DNA from 2 places in the Rhodoferax sp. RT5P35 genome. Region 1 is predicted to be linked to the other one. Evidence: riboswitches for the same ligand, from Rfam matches in the RefSeq annotation. Region 1 holds a riboswitch; the other holds the start of a gene.

Region 1 (9,087 bases):
ATGATGCCAGCGGCCAGCAGGCCCATCATCAACATGGAAGCCAGTTCGCCGCCGAAGCCAAAGTGCGATGCCAAAGCGGCCAGGCCCAGGCCTGCGGCGATGCCTGCCAGCGGACCCATCCACGAGCGCTTGGGCGCTGCAGCGGGTGCGGCGGCGGCAGCGGCGGCCGGGTTGGCTGCAGCTGTTTGTGCCGGTGCGGCTGTGGGTGCCTTGTTGGGCGTGGCATCGCGCTGCATACCCAGGGATTTGCCTGCGCCCATGCGCCTGGCGGCTTCTGCGTCGAACGCGGTCATGGACAGACCCAGCGTGACGACCACGGCCAATACAGACAGTAATTTTTTCATGGTTTCTCCAGTGATAACGGATTGATATACCCGCAATACTAGTGAATCCAGAGCCTATGAAAAAGCAGATAAATGAGGATATTTAGTTCTGATAAACCGGAATTTGGAATACGCTGTGCACGGGTGCCCCCCGGCTGTACAAATAGCCCCGACAAACACACATCCTGTTTTAGCGTGCGTACATGGTCTGTATACCCCCCCTAGGTTTTAGAATCTGGCACTGCAAGCTTTTTGCCCACCACTTTGAACGACCGCCCTGACCCATCTCTCGCGCCTGCGCCGCAGGACTGGACCCGTGCGCCAGAGCGTGGCGACGCAAACAACCCCTGGAAATTGGCTCTGGAAGGCTCGGGCGTGGGCGTGTGGGATTGGGATCTGTGCACTGGCAGCCAAACCTATTCCCCGCGGTGGGACGAAATGCTGGGCTTTGCCAGGGGTGAACTGGCCCCAGGCTTTGAAGAGTTCGCCAGCCGTGTACACCCGGACGACATCGCCCCGATGCAGGTGGCGGTAGCCGCCTACCTGAATGGTTCGGCACCCAGCTACAGCATGGATTTACGCATGCGCCACAAGGACGGGCACTGGGTCTGGATTGTGTCCTGCGGCATGGTGGTCAGCCGGGCTGCCGACGGCACTCCCTTGCGGATGATCGGCACCCACACCGACATCAGCGCGCGCAAACAGGCCGAGGCCGAATTGCGCGCCTCCCATGCCCAGTTGCTGGAGCAAACCCGGCTGCTGCAAACCACCACCGCCAGCATCAGCCAGGGCATTTTTGTTTTCAATGCCGAGATGCGCCTGATCTCGTTCAACCAGCGGGTCTGCGAAATGCTCCGCTTGCCAGAGAGCTTTCTGGCGGAACGCCCCTCGCTAGCGCGTATCAGCAGTGTGCAGTTCAAGCGCGGTGACTTCGGCCCAAAGGCGAAATGGGTAGAAGAGAGTGCCCGCGCCTATGTGCTGACCGGTGGTAGAGCCCCGCTGCCTGAGCATTTTTTGCGCGACACCCCGGATGGTCGAACCCTTGAGGTCAAAAGCAAGGTGCTGCCCGACGGCGGCATGGTGCGCACCTTTGCCGATGTGTCTGACTATGTGCAGGTCCAGGCGGATCGTAAGCGGCTGGACCTGCTGCTGATGGCCATGCAGTCGCTGGCGCAGGTCGGGGGGTGGGAGGTGGATAGCATCCATGACCGGGTGTTCTGGACCGAAGGTGTGTACCGGATTTTTCAAACCTCGCCCGAGGAATACACGCCGACCACGGCGATGGGCACGGCCGAGCGGGTATTTACGCCAACCTCCATGGCCAAAATCCGTGCCGCGTATGCCGACCACGTCAAGCCGCCGACATTGCATGATTTCGAACTCGAGGCGGTCACTTTCCGTGGTGAGCCGATCTGGGTGCATGCCATGGACACCTCGGTGTGGGACCAGGGGCAACTGGTGTCGCGTATCTTGGTGTTGCAAAACATTACCGAGCGCAAACAGGCCCAGATAGCGCTGCTGGAGACCGAAAACCGTTGGAAGCTGGCGCTGGAGAGCACCGGCGACGGCGTGTGGGACTGGCACATCGAGAGCGGGGTGGAATACCTATCCAAACGCCTGGTCGAGATGTATGGGTTTGCAGAGGGAGAAATCCCGGATTTGCCAACCGAACTGGACCAGCGAACCCACCCTGACGATATGGCCCAGATGGACCGCGACCGCGATGCGCACTTTGCTGGCATCACCAGCACCTACGCCAACGAACACCGGGTGCGTTGCAAAGACGGCAGCTGGAAATGGGTGTTGAGCCGGGGCATGGTCATCCACCGCGATGCGCAGGGGCGGCCCTTGCGGATGATCGGAACGCACACCGATATCACCGATCGCAAAGCCTCTGAGGCGCTGATCCGCCAGCAGGCGTTTTTTGACACCCTGACCGGTCTGCCGAACCGGCGCATGCTGCGCGACCGGCTGGAGCAAGAGGTCAAGCGCTGCAAACGCGATACGCAGCAACTGGCCATCTTGTTCATCGACCTGGACCACTTTAAAGAGGTTAACGACACCCTGGGCCATGGCAACGGCGACCTGCTGCTGATGGAGGCGGCCCGGCGCATCCAGGCCTGTGTGCGCGAAGCCGACACGGTGGCCCGCATGGGCGGCGACGAATTCACGGTGATTCTGACCGAGGTCACCGATGTCCACCGCCTGGAGCCCACCCTGCAAAAGATTCTGCGGGCCATGGAGCAGGTGTTCCAGCTCGGCAACGAGCAGGTGTTTGTGTCGGCCAGCATTGGTATCACCCTGTACCCGCTGGATGCCAAGGACATCGAAGACCTGTTCAAGAATGCCGACCAGGCGCTGTACGTGGCCAAAGGCGCGGGCCGTAACCGTTTCAGCTTTTTTACCCCGGCCTTGCAGGAAGCCGCGCAAACCCGGGTCCGTTTGGCCAACGACCTGCGCTCCGGCCTGCAAGAGCAACAATTCCGGTTGGTCTACCAGCCCATCGTTGAACTGGCCACGGGTCGGGTGCACAAGGCCGAAGCGCTGATTCGCTGGCAGCACCCGACGCGCGGACTCGTCAGCCCAGCCGAATTCATCCCGATTGCCGAGTCCAGCGGGCTTATCGTCGACATCGGCGAATGGGTGTTCCAGCAAGCGGCGCGGCAGGTGCAGCTCTGGCGCAAAAACCTGCATCCCGACTTCCAGATCAGCGTCAACAAATCGCCGGTGCAGTTCCACCATGACAGCGGTGGCCATCTGCCATGGGCGCAGCAGCTGCAGGCGATGGGCCTGCCCGGCTCGGGCATTGTGGTGGAGATCACTGAAGGCCTGCTGCTGGACACCAGCGCCCGGGTTACCGACCATCTGATGGAGCTGGCCGACGGTGGTATCCAGGTGTCGCTGGACGACTTTGGCACCGGCTATTCCTCGTTGTCGTATCTGCAAAAGTTCGATATCGACTTCATCAAGATCGACCAGTCGTTTGTGCGGTACCTGATTCCGGCATCTACTGAGATGGCTTTGTGCAAGGCGATGATCGTGATGGCGCATGAGCTGGGCATGCAAGTGATTGCCGAAGGCGTGGAAACCCCACAGCAGCGCGATCTGCTGGCCGCTGCGGGCTGTGACTATGGGCAAGGCTATTTGTTCTCGCGCCCGGTCTCCAGCGCGGACTTTGAAGCCTTCTGGGCCGCCGCACAGCACCCCAGCCCAGACTGGTGAATTTATACAAAAAGTGCCGATGGCGCATGCAGATGCTAGGCTAGTAGCTATTTAATTGATAGCTATTTTTGTACGTTTATGGGCGACGTATCGAAATATTTTTGTGGAAGTGCATCCAAAACCGGGTCTGGCGGGTAGTACCTGTAGCAGCGCAAAAAAGAGCTGTCTGTTGTCCTTATCCGCTAAACCTTTTTTGGAGTACTTTCATGTCGATCAAACCTCTTTCGCTTCTTGCTGTTGTTTCCGCTGCCGCTGTGCTGAGTGCCTGCGGCTCTATGGCCCCGGCCAAGCCCATGTTCAGCCAGGACAGCCTGCCCGAGGCCGTCAAGGTGCCCATGGGCAACAAGGTGGCCCTGGAAACCGTAGGCGTGGGCGAGATCACTTACGAATGCCGCGACAAGGCCAACGCCCCCGGCATGACCGAGTGGGTGTTTGTAGGCCCCACCGCCGCTCTGAACGACCGCAGCGGCAAACAAATCGGCAAGTACTACGGCCCGCCCGCCACCTGGGAATCCATGGACGGCTCCAAAATTACCGCCACCCAACTCGCCGTAGCCCCCGCCGGTACCGGCAACCTACCCTACCAGCTGGTCAAGGCCAACCCCGCCATGGGCATGGGCGCGATGGCGGGTGTGACGCACATCCAGCGCGTAGCCACCCAGGGCGGTGTGGCACCGGCCAGCGCCTGCAGCCCGGCCAACAAAGGCGCCAAAGAAATCGTGAAGTACCAGGCCGACTACATTTTCTGGAAGGCTGTCTAAACAGTAGAGCTGGTTTCGGCGGCTACCATCGAGGGACGTAACTCCTTTCGATGGATCCGCCTGTGACGACTACTCCCGAAGACTTCAACTACGAGCGCGCCCTCCAGGGCTGCGCCCGCGGTGACCGCCAGGCACTGCACGATATTTACCGGCAAGAAAGCCGCCACTTGCTGGGTGTGGCGCTGCGCATCGTGCGCCAGCGCCAACAGGCGGAAGATGTGGTGCACGACGCTTTTATGAACATCTGGACCCAAGCCCGCAGTTTCGATGCCCAGCGCGGAACGGGCCGGGGCTGGATCTTCAGCGTGGTGCGTAATTTGGCACTGAATGCCGTACGCAATGGTGCCCGTGAAGTGTCGGTGGATGAAGAAACCGCCGAAGCCCTGGATGCGCAAAGTTCTATGGATGCGCACAGCCAGGTGACGGATGCTTTTGAGCTGAACATGAGCCTGGGCAAACTCAACGACTGCCTGGCCCGGCTGGAGCCTGCGCGGCGCAACTGCATCCTGTACGCCTATGTGGATGGATGCTCGCACGGCGAGATTGCCGAGCGCACCCAAACGCCCTTGGGCACCGTCAAAGCCTGGATCAAACGCAGCATGGGTAACTTGCGGGAGTGCATGGCATGAGCGCGCAGCAAGAACCTCTATCGCCCGACGACCTGGCCGCCGAATACGTGCTGGGCACGCTTTCGGCCACCCGCCGCCGCTGGGTGGAACAGCGCCTGCCCACCGATGCCGCTTTGCAGGCCGCCGTGCAGCGCTGGCAAGAGCAGTTGCTGCCGCTGGCCGTTCTGGCCGAGCCGGTAGAGCCGTCCGAGGCACTGTGGCAGCGCATTGACCGCAGCGTGGCCCACGCCGCGGCCCCGAGCCGAGCCGCCATCTTGCCAGCCAGCCCGCCGTGGTGGGACCGGCTGGGCCTGTGGCGCGGCCTGGCCGGTGCCGGTTTTGCCACCGCCGCCATCCTGGCCTCGGTGTTGGTGACCCGCCAGGGTGTGCTACCCGTCGGGCCGCAGTACATGGTGGTGCTGGTCGCGCCGCAAGACAAGGCACCCGGCTGGGTCATCCAGGCCAGCGACACCCGGCAACTCAGCCTGACGGCGCTGGGTCCGGTGGCCGTACCCGCCGAGAAATCCCTGCAGTTCTGGACCAAGGGCGAGGGCTGGAACGGCCCGGTGTCGCTAGGCCTGGTCAAGCCGGGGCAAACCATCACCATCCCGCTGGACAAGCTGCCGCCGCTGCAGCCCAACCAGCTGTTTGAGCTGACCCTGGAGCCGGTGAACGGCTCACCCCTCAATAAACCCACCGGCCCAATCCAGTTCATTGGCCGTGCGGTGAAGGTGCTGTGATACCGGTGCGATAATCTCACGAGATACCGGGAGAGACTGCTCCCCTTGCTTTCACGCAAGAAATCAGCGCCGAAGGAGCAACCGCCCCCGGAAACTTTCAGGCAAAAGGACCGGTATCTATTCGAGTCACCGCCGGTTAAGGGTAGGTCGTGCACTTTCCAGAAACACCGCAGAACTGGCTTTGCCAGGCTGCAGGTGCTGCCCCCTGCAAGGGGGTTGGCGAAAGATGCGCAGCACTGCAGCCTGGGGGTGAGTCACATTTCTCTGAAGAGTAGCTGGGTTCGTCACCTGGCTCACCGCAGGAGCAAGCGGACTGGCAATATGCCAGCCGTGAATCTCTCAGGTCCAAAACAGAGGGGGCGATAGCCGCGCACGTTTGTTGCTATCCCCCTGTTGACGTTTTGGAAGTCTCATCATGAAAAACTTTGCTGTTATTGGCGGTGGAATCACGGGCGTAACCACGGCCTACGCTTTGGCTAAACGCGGTTATGCCGTTACCTTGTTCGAAAAACACCGCTATGCGGCCATGGAAACCTCGTTTGCCAATGGCGGGCAGTTTTCGGTGTCCAACGCCGAGGTGTGGAACCACTGGTCCACGGTGCTCAAGGGTGTGAAGTGGATGCTGCGTAGCGATGCGCCGCTGCTGGTCAACCCTAAGCCCAGCTGGCACAAGATGGCCTGGTTTGCCGAGTTCATTGCCGCCATCCCGCAGTACGAAAAAAACACCATCGAAACTACCCGCCTGGCGATGGCCGCTCGCCAGCACCTGGATGCCTGGGCGGCCGAGGAGGGCCTGGACTTTGACCATAAGCGTGAAGGCATCCTGCACATCTACCGCGACAAGGGTAACTTTGTACACGCAGGCAAGGTCTCCAAGCTGCTGGCTCAGGGCGGGCTGGACCGCCGCGCCGTGACACCGCAAGAGATGCGCGCGATTGAGCCCACGCTGGCGGGCGACTACTACGGCGGCTACTTTACCGAGAGCGACACCACCGGCGACATCCACAAGTTCAGCACCGGCATCGCAGCGGCTGCCGAGCGCCTGGGCGTGCAAACCCGCTACGGCCATGCCATCCAGACCGTCAAAAGCGATGGCCAGGCCGTAACCATTACCGCGCAAGACGGTGCTGATATCCACACCAGCGTGTTCGACGGCGTGGTGGTCTGCGCGGGTACGGCCAGTCGCGATATTGCCGCCCAGTTGGGCGACCGGGTCAACATCTACCCGGTCAAGGGCTATTCCATCACCGTGAACCTGGACGACGCGCACAGCCAGGCATCGGCCCCGATGGTCAGCCTGCTGGACGATGAAACCAAGCTGGTCAGCAGCCGCCTGGGGCTGGGGCGTTTTCGGGTGGCGGGCACGGCCGAATTCAACGGCTACAACCGCGACATCCGGGCCGACCGCATCCGCCCGCTGGTGGAATGGGTGCAGCAGTGTTTCCCCGGCGTGCGGACTGAGAACGTGGTGCCCTGGGCCGGGCTGCGCCCCATGATGCCCAACCTGATGCCGCGGGTGGGGCCGGGCAAGCGGCCCGGCGTGTTCTACAACACCGGGCACGGGCATTTGGGTCTGACGCTGTCGGCGGTCACGGCCGATATGGTGGCTGCCATGGTGGGCAGTTCCACTGCCCCGTAAGTTTCTGTAAGGGTATGGCCGCCCATTCCTGCGTAAAGTAGAGTCTGGTCTGGCAAATGCGGGGTTTTTGGCATTATTTTGGGCTCTTGCGGGCATATGAGGGGCTTGAAAAGGATACAGTCCGTTACATGGTGTGGAGCGTTTTGCGTTTCTCGCCGCGACGGCTTGCTTTCATCCATTCTTCAACCATCGGTTGTTCACACCCTGCGGGCTAGAAGGACGTTCATGCGGTTCCCTTGTTCCATCAGCAGCCTGCTGCACCACCCGGTTTTCCGGGCGGTTGTACTGGCTTGCGTGGGCAGCACGGCGTGGGCGGCCGAACCCTGCAAGCAACTGGTTGCCACGGGTAACCCCGAATACCCCCCTTACCTGTGGCGCGATGCCGCCGATGTGGGCCGCCTGGTGGGGGCCAATGCCGATCTGGTGCAAATGGTGGCCAAACAAATCGGCATCCCCATTGAGGTGCGCTACGTAGGCTCGTGGGCCCGGGTGCAGGAAGAAGCCCGGCTGGGGCGCATTGACCTGATAGCGGGGGCGTTTTTCACGGTCGAGCGCCTGGACTACATGGACTACATCTACCCGGCGTTTCGCGAAACCCGCTCGGTGATCTGGGGGCGGCAAGAGGCTCCGCTGAAGTATCGGCAGTGGTCGGATCTGAAAAACCTGTCGGGCATGACCGTCATCAACAACAGCTTTGGCGAGGACTTTGACCGTTACGCCAAAAAGAACCTGAAGATCAACACCGTGCCCAGCCTGGAGCAGGCCTTCAAAATTTTGCAACTGGGCCGGGTGGACTATCTGGTGTACGAAGAGGACCCTGGCTTGGCTTATATTGCCAAATTTTCCATTCCCGGGCTGGTGCCGGCTAACCCGTCGGTCAGCAACGAGAGTCTGTACCTGACCATGTCCTACAAATCCCCTTGTAACACCAGCGCGATGCGGGCGGCCCTGGCCAAAGCCATGTACACCCTAGCCAAGCAAGGCGTGATGAAGAAAATGGTCGAGGCCAATATCCAACTGTGGCGTACCAAGTAAATCTTATGCGCTCTGTGGGGTTGCATGCCGTAAGCGGCGAGGGACGGCGTGCCTAGGCTATCGCTGCGGCAGATCATGACCCTGGGCGTAGCGCTGGGGATTCTGCTGCCTGCCCTGGTCATGGGCAGCCTGGTGCTGAAACAACGCTACGACCGGGAGCTGGAACTGCGCATCCACGAGCCCTTGTCGCAGTACACCCAATTGCTCTCGAGTGCACTGGCCATGCCGATCTGGAACGTGGACAAGGCGGTGGCCAAGCAGCTGATGGATGCGGTGATGCGCAATCCAGATGTGGTGGAGGTGGAGGTGGAGGACGAGTTTGGCAACCCCTTTGTGTCCGGCAATGAGCAGCTGAGCCGCAAAGGCCTGGTGCTGAGCCAGCAGAGCGACATTGTGGTGGACAGCAAGCGCATTGGCCGGGTCCGCGTCGGACTCAGCACCGACCGCATCATTCGCCAGCTGTGGATCGAATTCACTCCACTCGGCCTGGCCTTGCTGGTGCAGGTGGGAATCTCGTTTTTGCTGGTGTTTTGGCTCGTCGAGCGGCGCGTAGTGCATCCCTTGTACCGGCTCCAGATGGCCACCGTGCGGCTGGCACGCGGGGAACTGGACCAGCCGCTGGCCTGGCACCGCCACGATGAAATCGGCCTGCTGGCGCAGGGCCTGGACAGCATGCGCGAGGCATTGGGTGGACTGATCGCCCAGCGCGATGCCCAAAACGCCGACTTGCAGCAAGAGCTGAACGAGCGTTTGCGGGCC
Region 2 (9,087 bases), on a different contig from region 1:
TGCCGTGGGCATCCACGCTTACCCCCACCAGGCGGCCGGGCAGGGAGCGCTTGAAGGCATCGCGGCAGGCCATGTAGGCCGCGTGCGGACCACCGTTGCCCATGGCCACGCCAAAGCGCTGGGTACTGCCTATGACGATGTCGGCATCCCACTCGCCGGGCGGCACCAGCAGGGTCAGCGCCAGCAGGTCGGCGGCAACACATACCGCTGCACCGCAGGCATGGGCCACGCCCACCAGCGGGCGCAGGTCGTGCAGCATGCCATTGGTGGCCGGGTACTGGGCCAGCACGCCGAAGAAGTCGCCGCTGGCCATGAGCTGTGGCAGGGTTTCCAGCGCGGTGCTGACCTTGACCTCGATGCCCAGGGGCTTGGCGCGGGTCTGGATCACTTCAATCGTCTGCGGATGGCAGTCGCCCGCCACGAGGAAGACATTGCTCTTCGCTTTCACGCTGCGTTTGGCCAGGGTCATGGCTTCGGCCGCCGCGGTGGCTTCGTCCAGCATGGAGGCGTTGGCGATAGGCATGCCGGTCAGGTCGCAGACCATGGTCTGGAAGTTGATCAGCGCCTCCATGCGGCCTTGCGAGATTTCGGCCTGGTAGGGCGTGTACGCCGTGTACCAGGCGGGGTTTTCCAGGATGTTGCGCAGGATCACACCGGGCGTGTGGGTGCTGTAGTAGCCCTGGCCGATAAAGCTTTTGAACACCTTGTTCTTGGCCGCGATGGCCTTGAGCTCGGCCAGCGCTGCTGCTTCGGTCACGGGCGCGGGCAGCACCATGGGCGTGCTGCGCGCAATCGAGCGCGGCACGATACCGTCAATCAGGTCCCGGCGCGAACTGGAGCCAATCACCTCCAACATCAGGGCCTCATCGGTGGCATCGATACCGATATGGCGGGCGATGAATTCGGCGGAGTTTTCGAGTTCGTGCAGGGAGGTCGTCATGGCGAGGCGTTGGTTTTAGTCCCTCTACCGTGCAGGGAAGAGGGTTGGGGTGAGGGTGAATTTAGGCGCTAAAGGCGGTGTAGGCCGCTTCGTCTAACAAAGCGGCGATTTGCGATGCGTCCGACAGCTTGACCTTGAAGAACCAGCCAGCACCCTGCGGGTCGGTGTTGGCCAAAGCCGGGTCGGCGCGCAGCTCTTCGTTGACTTCAATGATTTCGCCGGACACGGGCATGTACACGTCGGCAGCGGCTTTCACCGACTCGACCACGCCGGCCACGTCTTTTTGGGCAAAGCTGGCGCCCACCGCGGGCAGGTCGACAAACACCACGTCACCCAGCGCGTCTTGCGCATGGGTGGTAATACCGACGGTGGCGATATCGCCCTCTATATTCAGCCATTCGTGGTCTTCGGTGTAGTGGATGCTCATGGGGTTGCTCCTGTAAAAAATGGGATTAGCCGCGAAAGTAGCGGTTGGGTGTGAAAGGCATGGATACGACTTCCATCGGCACGATTTTGCCTCGCACCACGGCATTGATGCGGGTGCCGATGGCACTGAATTCCGGGGCCACGTAGGCCATGGCAATCGGCTTGTCCACGGTGGGGCCGAGCAGGCCGCTGGTGACTTCGCCGATGGCGTTGCCCGCCGTGTCTTGCAGGGCGGTGTGTTCGCGCACGGGGATGCGCTCCAGGGCCACGAGTCCAACACGTTTTCGAGCGGTAGCGCTAGTGCCGCGTGTGAGTTTCGCTAGTATTTTTGTAGCACCTGGAAATCCACCCTCACGCGCACCACCGGTACGCCGCACTTTCTGGATGGCCCAGTTCAGGCCTGCTTCGACCGGTGTGGTGGTGGTGTCCAGGTCGTTGCCATACAGGCACAGCCCGGCTTCCAGGCGCAGCGAATTGCGGGCGCCCAGGCCGATGGGCTTGACTTCGGGCTGGGCCAGCAACGCGCGGGCCAGAGCTTCGGCCTGGCTGCTGTGGACCGAGATTTCAAACCCGTCTTCGCCCGTGTAGCCGCTGCGCGTCAAAAAGCAGGGGATGCCCGCCACATCGAAGTGGCCGCCGGTCATGAAGACCAGCTTTTCTACGCCGGGTGCGAGGCGCGAGAGGGCGTCCACCGCCTGGGGGCCTTGCAGCGCCAGCAATGCCAGTTCTGGTAGGGGGATGACCTGGCAGCGCTGGCCAATTTTTTCTTGGATGTGGGCGATATCGGCCGCTTTGCAGGCCCCGTTGACGATCACGAAGATGTCGTCGGCGCGCTTGAAGAACATCAGGTCGTCGAGGATGCCGCCGTCGTCGTTCAACAGCAGGCCATAGCGCTGCTTGCCCACCGGCAGATCGATCACATCGACCGGAACCAAGGTTTCAAAAGCCGCCGCCGCGTCCGGGCCGACCAGACGCAACTGGCCCATGTGGGACACATCGAACAGACCCGCCGCCGTGCGGGTGTGGTGGTGCTCGGCCATCAAACCTGCCGGGTACTGCACCGGCATGCTGTAACCGGCGAAGGGCACCATGCGTGCACCCAGTTCAAGATGCAGAGCGTTGAGCGGTGTCAACAGGTGTGGTGTGGGCAAATCGGACATTGCGGTTCTTTCAGAGGGCACACAGAAAATCACGGTTACAAAAAACCATGTGTGGCCCCCTCTGTCCGCTTTACCTGAGCGATTCGCCGGGCAGGCCTTGCGGTGGTGCAGGCCGACTGCGGGTTGCGCCTTCGGTGAACCCGCTCCAGGGCGGGTTTCTCTCCAGGGGGAGACGCTTGTTAAAGCGCTTGTCAGTCCTTTTGCCTGAGCGTTCAGACCCACGTAGCGGGGTCCTGCGCCTTCGGCGGTTCTTGCTGGAAGAACTCTCTCCTGACAGGCTAGATTCTAACCATGGCGGTTAGCGCAGCAGCCAATCGGTCTGCGAAGGTCGTCCGGGCAGGTCCAGCTTGGCCGTGGCGGCCGGGGTTTGCGCCAGCAGCTTGCCGCGCTTGTAGACCTGCAGCCGGGTGGCGCGCAGGCGGATGGCTTCCACCGGGTCCTGGGCTTGCAGCAGCACAAAGTCGGCCCAGCAACCGGCCTCCAGGCCGTAGCCTTCCAGCTGCAAAATCTTCGCCGGGTTGACAGTGACGGCATCAAAGCACTGGCGCATCGCGGCCTGGCTGGTCATCTGGGCCACGTGCAGGCCCATGCTGGCTACTTCCAGCATGTCGCCGCTGCCCAGGCTGTACCAGGGGTCCATCACGCAGTCCTGGCCCAGGGCGACGGTCAGGCCGTGGGCCATCATTTCGGGCACGCGGGTCATGCCGCGGCGCTTGGGGTAGCTGTCGCCCCGGCCTTGCAGGGTGATGTTGATCAGCGGGTTGCTGACCACATGGATCTGCGCCTCGGCCATCAGCGGCAGCAGCTTGGAGACGTAATAGTTGTCCATGCTGTGCATGGAAGTAAGGTGCGAGCCGGTAACGCGGCCCTGCAGGCCCAGGCGCTGGGCCTCGAAAGTCAGGGTTTCGATGTGGCGCGACATCGGGTCGTCGGACTCGTCGCAGTGCATGTCCACCAGCTTGCCCTGTTCTGCGGCCAGCTCGCACAGCAGTTTCACGCTCAAGGCCCCATCGGCCATGGTGCGCTCGAAGTGTGGGATACCGCCTACCACGTCCACGCCCATGTCGAGTGCGCGTTTCAGCTTGTCCATGGCCAGCGGGTCGCGCAGGGCACCGTCTTGTGGAAAAGCCACCAGCTGCAGGTCCAGGTACGGCGCAACCTGGTGTTTCACTTCCAGCAGCGCCTCTACCGCCAGCAGTCGCGGGTCGCAAATATCCACGTGGCTGCGGATGGCCAGCAGGCCCTTGCCCACCGCCCAGTCGCAGTAGGCCAGGGCGCGCTGGACCAGGGCTTCCTGGGTCAGGTCGGGCTTCAGCTCGCCCCAGAGTGCAATGCCTTCGAGCAAGGTGCCGCTCTGGTTGACGCGCGGCAAGCCGTAGCTCAGCGTGGCATCCATGTGAAAGTGCGCATCAACAAACGGTGGGCTGACCAGCAGGCCCTGCGCATCGAGGGTCTGGTGCGCGGGTGCCAACAGGCCCGCGGCGACTTCGGTGATGCGGCCGTTTTGCACGGCAATCGACATGCCGGTGCGGCCATCGGGCAAAGTGGCGTGGGTAACGAGGAGGTCGAGCATAGGACTAGCGTAATAGAGTGGGATGGAGGAGGGCGCAAACGCAAATAATTTTTACACGTCTGGTGCTGGCAGCGCGCTATGGATTGGTAACATCCTGACACATGGCCGCGACTTAGCGCGACAATCATTTTCATGCCCCTAGAGCCTGCCCCAACATGACCACCACCACTGCTACCAACGAGACCCCCTCCACTACCCTTTTGATCGTCGACGACAGCCGGGTTTCGCGCATGATGATCCGCACGCTGGTGCTGGCCAAGCGCCCCACCTGGACCCTGGTGGAGGCGGCCAGCGGCGACGAGGCCCTGGCCCTGGCGGCCACCCAGATGTTCGATTACTGCACCATGGACATCAATATGCCCGGCATGCTGGGTACCGATGCAGCCGAGCACCTCAAACGCCAGCGTCCCACGTTGCGGTTGGCCCTGTTTTCGGCCAACATCCAGGAAAGCCAGAAGACGCGTGCGGCGGAGCTGGGCGTGAAGTTTGTGGCCAAACCCGTGAGCGATAAAAGCGTGACCGAGGCGCTCACTTTTTTTGAAAGTCTGCTGTGATCAATCTGTCTGAGCTGCAACTGGATGCGTTGACCGAGGTGTTCAACGTCGGCGCCGGCCAGGCTGCGGCCAGCCTGAGTGAAATCGTTGGTGACGAAGTGCTTTTGTCGGTGCCGCGCATCCAGTTTTTCGACCGTACCGATGTCAACGCCGAAACGCTGTCGCTGCGGGGCGGGCGCCTTGGTGCTGTGCGGCAAAAATTTGGCGGTCCCTTCAGCCTGGAGGCCACCCTGCTATTTCGCGAAGAAAAAGCGCTGGAAATTGTGCAGGAAATGCTGGGTTCGCAGGTCAGCGTCGAAGATCTGGTGGAGTTTGAGCACGAGGCTATGTGCGAGCTGGGCAATGTGATTCTGAACGCCTGTTTATCGGCCATTGCCGACATGCTCAGCATCGACCTGAGCAGCACCTTGCCCGATTATTCGGTGGACGGTGCCGACACGGTGATTGGCAAGCTGATGTCCGACGAGACCCAGCCTATGGTGTTGGTGCTGCATATTGACCTGACCATCGAAAAGCGCGATACCCAAGGCTACCTGGTGTTTTTGCTCAGCGCCAGCTCGCTAGAGGGGCTGGTTGCCTCCCTGGATGCATTTTTGGCGCGCATTTGAATCCGTCGCCAGCCTGGATGTCCGCCAGCTCTGTAGGGTCGCTGTTGCCATGGTCCGAAATGGTGGACGCACTGGGCAGCGGTTTGATTGTGCTCAACCCGCGTGGTGAAGTGCTGCTGTGGAACGCCTGGGTGGTGCGCCACAGCGGTATTACTGCCCCGGCGGCACTGGGCTGCACGCTGCAGTCGGTGTTCGCCAACGGCCTGTCGCTGTCTTTCATCAGCGCCCTGAAAAATGTACTGGCCTACAAGCTGCCGGTCGTTTTGTCCAATGTGCTGCACCGTACGCCCTTGCCCTTGTACCTGCGCCCCGAAGACGTCGCTATTGGCCCGCAGCAACGCATGCCACAGTCGCTGACTCTGGTGCCCGTGCGCTATGACAGCGGCGGTGCGGACGCGTTTTTGGTGATGTTGCAGATCACCGACACCAGCAGCTTCGTGAAGCGTGAGCGGCTGCTGCAGTCACGTTCTGAAAAGCTTTCCCGCGAGGCAGTGATTGATGGCCTGACCGGCATCTACAACCGCAAGTATTTCGACCAGAAGCTGGCCGCCGAACTGAGCCGCGCCCAGCGCCACAAGACCCCGCTGTCGCTGGTAATGCTGGATGTGGATTACTTCAAAACATACAACGATACCTACGGCCACCCGGCGGGAGACCGGGTGCTGCAGGCGATTGTGGGCGCGGTGCAGTCGCAGTTGAACCGGTTGTCGGATGTGTTTGCGCGCTACGGTGGCGAAGAATTCATCATCATCCTGCCGTCTTGCGACCGTGTCGGGGCCAACCGCATTGCCGAAAATGTGCGCAAGGCGGTGTCGGCATTGCACATCGAACATGTCGGCTCACAGGTTGATAAGCACATCACCACCAGCCTGGGTGCCGCTACCTGCGCGGGTGGTGTCGCCTGCAGCGATGCGCTCCTGCTGGATACCGTGGACAAAGCCCTCTATGCCGCCAAACACGGTGGCCGCAATGCGGTGCGTTGGCTCAGCGTGGCCGACCCGCAACCCACTGGCGGCTACGGGGTAGAGGGCCAAGACCCGCCTGGACCAGGGCACTCTCTTTAATATAGCGGCTAGTGTAGGTAGAATATGGGCTAGAGGCTTATTGGGTGCCAAAAATGCGGTCGCCCGCATCGCCCAGGCCCGGCACGATGTAGCCGTGGCTGTTGAGCTGGCGGTCGATGGCGGCGGTGTAGATCGCCACGTCGGGGTGCGCGGCTTGCAACGCGGCCACGCCTTCTGGGCAGGTGAGCAAACACACAAATTTTATGGATTTGGGGTTCAGCTCCTTGAGCCGCTCCACCGCAGCGATGGCCGAGTTGCCGGTGGCCAGCATCGGGTCGACGATCACCACATCGCGTTCATGCATGTCCTTGGGCATTTTGAAGTAGTACTCTACCGCCGTCAGTGTCTTGGGGTCGCGGTACAGGCCCACATGGCCCACGCGCGCGCCCGGTACCACGCTGAGCATGCCCTCCAGAATGCCGTTACCCGCGCGCAGAATGGACACAAACACCAGCTTTTTGCCGTCAATCACGCGGGCGGTCATGGTCTCCAGCGGGGTTTCGATCTCCACATCCTGCATCGCCATGTCGCGCGTGACCTCGTAGGCCATCAGCGAACTCAGCTCGTTGAGCAGGCGGCGGAAGGTGTTGGTGCTGGCATCCTTGCGGCGCATCAGGGTCAGCTTGTGTTGTACCAAGGGGTGGTTGATCAGGTGGACGTTGCTCATGGTGTGCTTTGCAAAAGTGAAGAATTCATTTTCTCAGTGTGATCGCTACGCTACGGGCCTGCCCATTCCAGAGATACCGCAGAATTGGCTCCGCCAGGCTGCTGGTATCGCCCCCTGCAAGGGGGTTGGCGAGAGTGACACGCAGTGCACGCAGCCTGGGGGTGTGTCAAAACACAGTGCCATCGCTGGCGATATTCATGGGTGGGGTGCCACCCCGCAAGCGCTGGGCCAGCACGCGGCCTGCCGCCCAGGTGCCGCCCTCCAACACGCAGGCCAGGGGCATTTGCGCGGCAGTGAGGCCTAGCTCGGTGCGGACCAGCGGGGCCAGTTCGTCCAGCAGAGCGACCGTCAGGGCGCGCCATTCGACGATGCATTCGTCGCCCGCAGTTTGTACTTGGGTGGCCAGGGCCGGGTTTTTCAGCACCAGCACGCCGCCGTCCAGCAGCAGGCCGCCATTGCGGTACTCGGGCAGGCCTGTCAGTGCGTCCAGGCCGGTGACGGTCACATCCGCCCATTCCAGCGGCTCCAGCAGCGAATAGGTGAGCCACTGAGACAGCTTGTGAAAGGGCATCCAGCCCGCGGACGCGCCCTCGCCCGGCACCGCGCTGTGCCGCCAGCAGTCGCCGAGTGCAATTTCACCGCCATCGTCCGTTTGAATAGCATTCTGTGCAGGCCAGATGGGCGACAGCGTGCTTAAAAGTGCCCCAAGAATGTCGTGTGCCGCTACGGTGGGTTCGTCGGTATCGGTGGGCACCAGGTGGTCGAACAAACGGCCCGGACGGCACAGCCCGCCCGCGCCGCCAAACACTTCGGGCTGGCTTGCAATGACCTCGCCCAGGCGGCGCAACAGGGCTGCGCGGCCTTCCAACCCCACCAGCGGGTTCTCTACGCCGACCTGGAAGGCATCGCCCAACTGGCGGGAGGTAAGGGCTTGCAATCCCAGCGCGTCGGCCTGGCAGGGCTGGGTGGGTTTGCTGGAAAACAGGCCTTTGGTGAAGGCGTTGAAGCTGGCCACGCCCAGGCCTTCGGAACGGCTGAGTTTTTGCCCCGTGCGCGGGTCGGTGTAGCTCCAGTCGGGTCCCGCGCCTGCGTCCAGCAGCACGCTGACGATGGCCAGGTCGATCTGTGCACGGGCGCGTTTGGCCACGGACACCTTGCCGAGTTCTTCGGTCATCTGGTCGGTGCGGTTGACCCCACCCGCCTCGAAATGCCGCCAGCGGCTGTGGTACGGGATCTCCAGGCTCGGGTAATTTTTGCGCGTGACCTCGGCCACCAGTTGCGCGGTGGGAGCCAGGGCGGCATCCACCACCGTGAAGTACTTTGAGTCGCCCGCACGGGCGCGCGCCAGTAGACCCTGGGCCCGTGCGCGCACCGCTTTTGTAGAGCGTAATAGGGTGCTAGCGCTTATTGCATCTGCGCGGGTAGCTATCAAATCCATAGTCATTCAGTCAATCCACGGCCTTTGGCCTTTTTGAGTTCTTCGGCATCCGGCACTGCGCCGGGGGTGAAGTAACCGGCCGCCATTTTCGCGTCCATTTCCACCTGGGCATCGGCGGGGATCATGTGGTCGGGAATATTCACCCGCTGCACCACCTCGATACCGGCGCGGGTGATGGCGTCATATTTCATATTGCTCATCGACACAAGGCGGTGAATTTTGCGAATGCCCAGCCAGTTCAGCACGTCGGGCATAAGTTCCTGGAAGCGCATGTCCTGCACGCCCGCCACGCATTCGGTTCGGTTGAAATACTGGTCGGCGGTGTCGCCACCGACCTGGCGTTTGCGGGCGTTGTAGACCAGGAATTTGGTGACTTCGCCCAGGGCCCGGCCTTCCTTGCGGAAATAGCTCACCAAGCCCACGCCGCCGCGTTGCGCGCCCTGGATGCATTCTTCGATGGCGTGCGTCAGATAGGGGCGGCAGGTGCAGATGTCGGAGCCGAAGACGTCTGAGCCATTGCATTCGTCGTGCACGCGGGCGGTCAGCTCGACCTCGGGGTTGGCCAAATCGCGTGGGTTGCCGAAGATGTAGGCAGTCAGGCCGCCAATGGGAGGCAGAAAAACTTCCAGGTCGCTGCGCGTCACCAGCTCGGGGTAC

Evidence for each region. Region 1 has a riboswitch for glycine ahead of AC097L_RS18780 (D-amino acid dehydrogenase). Riboswitches for the same ligand answer to the same signal wherever they lie in the genome.
Region 2: linked by a shared signal. The riboswitch ahead of gcvT (glycine cleavage system aminomethyltransferase GcvT) and the one ahead of AC097L_RS18780 (D-amino acid dehydrogenase) in region 1 are both predicted to bind glycine.

What each region holds. Positions count from the first base shown of each region.
Region 1 is NZ_JBWMAX010000013.1:41,504-50,590, forward strand. Features, by position in the region: gene AC097L_RS18755 (Tim44 domain-containing protein) at 1-344, opposite strand, end outside; gene AC097L_RS18760 (EAL domain-containing protein) at 588-3,545, shown strand; gene AC097L_RS18765 (DUF3455 domain-containing protein) at 3,752-4,306, shown strand; gene AC097L_RS18770 (sigma-70 family RNA polymerase sigma factor) at 4,357-4,935, shown strand; gene AC097L_RS18775 (anti-sigma factor) at 4,932-5,654, shown strand; glycine riboswitch at 5,672-5,777, shown strand; glycine riboswitch at 5,909-6,018, shown strand; gene AC097L_RS18780 (D-amino acid dehydrogenase) at 6,070-7,293, shown strand; gene AC097L_RS18785 (substrate-binding periplasmic protein) at 7,519-8,328, shown strand; gene AC097L_RS18790 (EAL domain-containing protein) at 8,377-9,087, shown strand, end outside.
Region 2 is NZ_JBWMAX010000001.1:422,137-431,223, forward strand. Features, by position in the region: gene gcvP (aminomethyl-transferring glycine dehydrogenase) at 1-940, opposite strand, end outside; gene gcvH (glycine cleavage system protein GcvH) at 1,002-1,367, opposite strand; gene gcvT (glycine cleavage system aminomethyltransferase GcvT) at 1,393-2,526, opposite strand; glycine riboswitch at 2,578-2,702, opposite strand; glycine riboswitch at 2,709-2,809, opposite strand; gene AC097L_RS01865 (amidohydrolase family protein) at 2,825-4,099, opposite strand; gene AC097L_RS01870 (response regulator transcription factor) at 4,255-4,653, shown strand; gene AC097L_RS01875 (chemotaxis protein CheC) at 4,650-5,261, shown strand; gene AC097L_RS01880 (GGDEF domain-containing protein) at 5,306-6,325, shown strand; gene upp (uracil phosphoribosyltransferase) at 6,363-6,992, opposite strand; gene AC097L_RS01890 (URC4/urg3 family protein) at 7,159-8,436, opposite strand; gene AC097L_RS01895 (GTP cyclohydrolase II) at 8,433-9,087, opposite strand, start outside.